Regions from separate parts of the Chryseobacterium sp. MEBOG07 genome, predicted to be linked through region 2. Evidence: riboswitches for the same ligand, from Rfam matches in the RefSeq annotation. Region 2 holds a riboswitch; the other holds the start of a gene.
The links. Region 2 has a riboswitch for cobalamin ahead of LF886_RS17930 (T9SS type A sorting domain-containing protein). Riboswitches for the same ligand answer to the same signal wherever they lie in the genome.
Positions count from the first base shown of each region.

Region 1: linked by a shared signal. The riboswitch ahead of prpB (methylisocitrate lyase) and the one ahead of LF886_RS17930 (T9SS type A sorting domain-containing protein) in region 2 are both predicted to bind cobalamin.

Region 1 covers NZ_CP084579.1:4,130,001-4,133,428, reverse strand. The annotation lists gene prpC (2-methylcitrate synthase) at 1-933, opposite strand, end outside; gene prpB (methylisocitrate lyase) at 920-1,828, opposite strand; cobalamin riboswitch at 2,276-2,467, opposite strand; gene LF886_RS18965 (hypothetical protein) at 2,716-3,282, shown strand.
Region 2 covers NZ_CP084579.1:3,917,652-3,921,079, reverse strand. The annotation lists gene clpP (ATP-dependent Clp endopeptidase proteolytic subunit ClpP) at 72-758, shown strand; gene LF886_RS17930 (T9SS type A sorting domain-containing protein) at 993-2,102, opposite strand; cobalamin riboswitch at 2,165-2,358, opposite strand; gene LF886_RS17925 (esterase-like activity of phytase family protein) at 2,593-3,428, shown strand, end outside.

The DNA.
Region 1 (3,428 bases), 210 kb from region 2:
TTCCCACATGACACTTTCCAACCTTTCAGCGATGTTGTATAACAGCATATCTCCGGCTTCTTCGGAAAGTTCTTTGGCTACTTTTTTTATGACTACATTTCTAGGATCTGATATCGTGTAAACAGGGTGTCCAAATCCAATAATGACTTCTTTGTTGGCAATACGCTTTCTGATATCTTCTTCAGCTTCATCAGGAGAATGATAACGGCTTTGTATTTCAAAAGCCACTTCATTGGCTCCTCCATGTTTTGGACCTCTTAAAGCACCGATAGCGCCTGTGATACAGGAATAAAAATCTGAAGATGTACCGGCAATAACACGGGCCGTGAAAGTAGAAGCGTTAAACTCATGTTCAGCATACAGATTAAGAGATATCTCCATTGCTTTTATCCATGAATCAGGAGCTTTTTTGCCATGTAACAAATGAAGGAAATGTCCACCGATAGTATCGTCATCAGTCTCAACATCAATCTCTTTACCATTGTGGGTATAATGATACCAATATAAAAGTCCGGAACTGAATGATGCTAATAATTTATCAGCAATATCTCTTGCTCCTGCGACATTATGGTCATCTTTTTCAGGCTGAATACTACCAACTGCTGAAACCATTGAGCGCATAACATCCATTGGGTGTGCTGCTGCCGGAATACTTTTTAAGATATTTCTTACAGAATGAGGAAGACCTCTCAAAGATTTTAATTTGGCTTTATAGTTTTTCAACTGTGCTTCTGTAGGTAACTGGCCATAAATAAGAAGGTAAGCCACCTCTTCAAATTGTGTTTTTTCTGCAAGATCCAAAATATCGTAACCTCTGTAATGGAGGTCATTTCCGCTTTTTCCGACACTGCAAAGAGCGGTATTGCCTGCTGTAACTCCGGAAAGGGCTACACTTTTTTTAGGTTTAAATGTTGGTTCGCTATTTGTTGACATGAGTATTTTGTTTAAAAAGATTATCTAATTTTTGTTCATAATCGTGGTAGCCGATACTGTGATAAAGTTCTTCTCTTGTTTGCATAGTATCCAGTACGTTGGCTTGTGTTCCGTCTTTGCGAATATGATTGTATACATTTTGTGCCGCTTTATTAGCAGCCCGGAAGGCAGAAAGAGGGTAGAGGATGAGCCCGACACCTGCGTTTTTTAGCTCTTCTACCGTGTACATTTTAATCATCCCAAATTCTGTGATATTCGCAAGCACAGGAATTCCGGTAGCATCAACAAATTTTTGATAAAAACTTAAATCGGGTACTGCTTCAGCAAAAATGAAATCTGCACCCGCTTCTTTATAGGCTACGGCTCTTTCTAAAGTTTTTTCCAGTCCTTCATTGGCAAAAGCATCTGTTCTTGCGCCGATAACAAAGCTTTCATCGGTACGGGCATCTGCAGCAGCCTTAAGACGGTCTACCATTTCTTCTTTGCTTACGATTTCTTTTCCAGGCCTATGGCCACAACGTTTTGCACCCACCTGATCCTCGATGTGTACCGCTGCCGCTCCGGCTTTGATCAATGATTTAATAGTTCTGGCGACATTAAATGCAGAAGGCCCAAAACCTGTGTCGATATCTACCATTAGCGGCAAATCACAAATATTGGTAATACGCTGAACATCTATGAGCACATCATCCAGAGTGGTAATCCCTAAATCAGGAATTCCTAAAGACCCTGCTGCAACACCTCCTCCTGAAAGATAAATGGCATTAAAGCCAGCCTGCTGTGCCAATAATGCATGGTTTGCGTTAATGGCTCCAACAATCTGAAGGGGATTTTCTTTTTCCATTGCCTCCCGGAATTTCATGCCGGGAGATTTCCAATTTTCATTTTTGGTCATTATAATATTTTATTGTTGAGTTGAAATTTGTTTGCGAATGAGCAGAAGAGCTGTAAATGCTTATCTTATTAGTAAAAAAGGAAGGGTAGAAAAGGATTTTAGTAATCTTAAAATCACATTGATATTGAGGATTTTGCAAAGTTCTTGCTGTACAGGTCTGTAAAATAGAACTGTTGTTACTGCATGAATAATTAAGATTGTTTCGGTACACCTTATAACTTTTTACATTGATTAAACCTTATAAAAAGTTCTCAGTAAACTTCGCGGTGCTTTATTAGAAAAGAAAAATTACGGAAAGGGGGATACGAATTTGAGCCATGGAATAATGAGAACAACCTAATGCTCACTCGTAATCCATCTCAAAAAGTAATACAGATTGACAAAACAGTTTTATCACACTATATCCATAACGTATCATACCTGACTGTAAGCTTCAAATCGCGAAAGCATCGTCAATGCGAAATAGGCAGGTCTCCTGACTTGTAACGGTTTTTATCATCCTTCCCATATAAAAAATATACAGTGGATATCAATTGATAAAAACTTTATGTGTTACTTACAGTTGCGCGACAGTTCGTGATTTGCACACGATTCCCTTTTAATGCACACCTAAGTGTAACCAATTTCGGTTGATAAAGAAGGTTTTAAGAACTCCTTGGTGGTAAATATAGGTATTTTATAATAACGAAAAAGATATTTTATGTAATCAATAATTGTTTTGATTTAATATATTGAAAACGTTGTTGTTATGGGGTTTATTTATGAGATGAATGGATTAATTATATTGTTAAATTGATACAAAAGATGACCGGAAAATTAAAGATAGTTAATAAATTTGTTATTCTTTTTTCATTTTACTAATTTTATTAACTAGAGATAATTGACCAATGATAGACATTATAGAATTTAAAAAAAACTTAGGTTTGGGAGAGATTCCTGTAGAACTTGAGAAACTGATCTATTTCCAGAATACTATTTCCTCGTTTGGAAATTATTCACAAGATTTTGGTGTTTTAATCGATAGTAAGTCCGGATTGAAAAGCTGGAGTGATGATGAAATTTTTTTGAATAGTATGTTGCCTTTTGCTCAGGCAAATGGTTCCGGTTCATTCTATGCAATCTGGAATAACGGAACGGATCAGCCTTTAAATAAAATGCCAGTAGTTGTTTTTGGAGATGAAGGTGGTGTTCATATTGTTGCTGAAAATATTTTACAGCTTTTACATTTACTTACTTTTGATACTGAGATTTCAGTAGAGTTTGATGAAGCTTATTTTTATAAAGATGAAGATGATTATGAAGAGAGTGAAGATTTAAGCAAATATTTGACTTGGATGAAAGGAGATTATGGCTTAAGCCAGATCGAAGAACCTGATTTACTGATTAAAAACGCTCAGGCTCAATATAAAGAAAGTTTCGATCAATGGTTTGGGCAATATTTTACAGATAATTAATTCTTGTATTAATAGTTTTCTTGCATAAGATTTTAATAAAGTCTATGAAAAACAAAAAAGACTCACAAAGATTGTGAGCCTTTAAGTGTTCATGGCAGGATTATTATTGAACACTTTTATGGCTAAGGTGATACCGTTAGTTTGCT
Region 2 (3,428 bases):
CTATAAAATTTTAGGAATAAATATTGTAATTTAAACTTCAGGAATATTTAAAAATAATACATAATAAAAATATGGACATTAAAAAAGAATTCAGAGATTTCTCTGTAAAGCACTTAGGAAACAACGGTTTGGTTACCGATCAGTATATGGGAATGTATGGCCCAACGAATCTTACACCGTACATCATGGAAGAAAGAAGATTAAACGTTGCTCAGATGGACGTTTTCTCCCGTTTGATGATGGACAGAATTATCTTCCTGGGAACGGGTATTGATGATCAGGTAGCAAACATCGTTACGGCACAGCTTTTATTCTTAGAAAGTGCAGACCCATCAAAAGATATTCAGATCTATATCAACTCTCCTGGTGGTAGCGTATATGCCGGTTTAGGTATTTATGATACGATGCAGATCATCAAACCGGATGTAGCGACAATCTGTACAGGTATGGCTGCTTCTATGGGAGCTGTATTATTGGTTGCCGGAGAAAAAGGAAAGCGTTCTGCGCTTAAGCACTCAAGAGTAATGATTCACCAGCCTTCAGGAGGTGCTCAGGGAGTAGCTTCAGATATGGAGATCAACTTGAGAGAGATGCTGAAATTGAAGCAGGAGCTTTATGAAATCATCGGTCACCACTCAGGGCAAACTTACGAGTGGGTAGAGAAATCTTCTGACAGAGATTACTGGATGACTTCTGAAGAAGCTAAAGGTTACGGAATGGTAGATGAGGTTCTACAAAGATCTACAGAGAAAAAATAATTGATTGTAAAATCATAAGAAACCGTACCAATCTGGTGCGGTTTTTTGTTTATCACAAAGCCTTAAAAGTTTTCTCCCGGGAAAATTAAAACGCTTACAAATAGTCAACTGGAGACGTAAAATTCCCCTCTTCCGGAGGGGTGGCGAAAATTCAAAGAATTTTTGACGGGGTGGTTTTACGTGTAGTTCTGGACATATCATTATAAAAAAAGCGCCTTTTTAAAGGCGCTTTCTCTATTTCTTAACCATTTTATGGATCGTTGTATTTTCAGCTGTTTTAATTTCAACAAAATAAACCCCTGAATGTAAAGACTGGATAGTAATCTTTGCTTCCTGAGAAGTCATTACCTTCTGTCCTGTGGCAGAATAAATATTCACTTCCTTCAGTTTCTCAGCAGTTTCAATCTGAATGAAATCACTTGCCGGATTAGGATAAATACTGAATTTTTTCTTATTCACATCGGACGTTCCCAGTGTTGCATTAAATGCTTCAGTAGGGGTAAACGGTCTTCTCTGTCCAAAACTCAATCCCAACCAGTCGTTGTTGCTCAACTGAATTTGAGAAAGGTTGGTTTTTGTTTGCCAGCTCGACAAATCTTTTCCTTTATATAACTTCCAGCCGTCTGATCCGGAAGCATTTCCTGTGAATGAGTTCAATGATAAATTGGAAATCTGATTATTGGCGGATGTAACATTAAAATAGGAAGTCTGTGACTGGATCAGTTGTAAAGCCTGTTCAGCCGTTATACTTCCGTTATATTTTATTCCAAAAACAAAAGAATTGGCACTTCCGTTGGCATTATCAGTTCCGAAATCGATTACGATAAGACTTGTATTGCTTCCTGTTCCAATCCAGTTGGTAACCTGAGATGGAGTATACCATGTAGAGCTGTAAGCTGCAACGGGAGGAGAGGGAGGGGTGTCGTAATGATCAAGACCGTATGACACTCCATACCATTTTCCGTCAACCAATGGAGTATAGCCTACACCATTGTTCCATGCCATGTTTGATGCGCTGGACCCAGACCATGTTATCCAGCTATCATCAGTAGTGGAGGTATGATGATTATAATTCAGGATAGAAAGATATCCTGTAGGAATATCAACCTGCATTTTGGATTCGGCGGCTACAATTGCATTGATAAGATCTTCCATCACTAGACCATTGCCATCAAAACGATATCCCCACGCATAAGAATTGGGAGTACTGTCGTCATTGAAATCTGCAATGAAATAGGCCTTTTTAGAACCGGTTCCTACCCAAAATTTGATGTCGTTTTCTGTGAATTGGGCCGACAATAACTGCATACAAAGCAGTAAGAAAAAAAGATAGATTTTTCTCATGATATAATTTAATTAAAGTTTTATTCCCGAAACTTATCTCCAGAGGAAAAACAATTCTTTCTCTGAAGTCAGTATCTTAAGGCAGGTCTCCTGGCTCACATCTTACAGCTTCCTTCCCGGATTTTCAGATCCAGTGGATATTATGTGCGGTAAGTTTAAACAGTTTACAGTTGCGGGTACAGCCCAAGATTTGAATGTTATTCTCACTTGATTCCCTATTAATGAACATTGTTCAGCCTTAAAAAACGCTGCAAATATATCATATAAATAGGTGAGTCTGTTTTGTGAATTATCTTTTTTTTGGATTCTTAAAAAGTTGATTTTCATATTAATTAATGATTGGATTGAATCATTAGTGTTTTATTTTAAAATTCAATATTTTTCTGTTTATATTCAATTCATTTTAAGGTTCTATTGTTAAAACACAATTATCATTATATTCAAGATCAGTTTATAATCAATTTATACTTTCGCAGCCATAAAAGTGAATATGAAAAAATTACTATTGTCTGTTGTAGTGCTGGCAGTATTGGCTTCATGTAAAAGTGATGATGATACCACAATGATTAACCAGGATATTAATTATTCCAAACTCCCTCAGGAGTTTCCATTTACCAAATTGGCTACGATAAACGGAGTAGATGTTATCAATGGCGGATTTGGTTCCGGAGCTGCGGCTCACCCTACGAGAAAAGGCGAATTTTACGTCATTACAGATAGGGGACCCAACACGGACTTCCAGAATGGAAAAAAATTTTTAACCCCTGACTTTACGCCTACCATTATGCATTTTAAAATCAATGCTGACGGAAATGTAGAGGTAATCAAATATATTAAGCTTAAAAATCCATCGGGACAGCCTATTACAGGCTTACCAAACCCTGTAGGAATGGGAAGCACAGGAGAAATAGCCTACGATGCTTCCGGAAATGTTCTGGGTACTGATAAATATGGACTGGACAGTGAAAGTATTGTTGCTGCGGCTGACGGTACATTCTGGGTTTCTGATGAATATGGTCCGCATATTGTGCATTACAGCGCAGACGGAGTAGAAATGGAAAGAATAAGCCCGATAGGTGTAAATACAGGAACAAGAAAATTACCTGCAGTTTTGGCCAAAAGAAGGGCTAACCGAGGAATGGAAGGACTTGCTATTACCCCAGACGGAAGAACATTGGTAGGAACAATACAGTCGATGATGTATGTGCCGACCAAAGCATTGGCAACCAATACTAGCTTAACAAGAATTGTCACATTTGATATTATAACAGGGCAGACCAAGCAGTTTTTATACAAACAGGATGGGGGTGCTTCTGACTCAGTTTG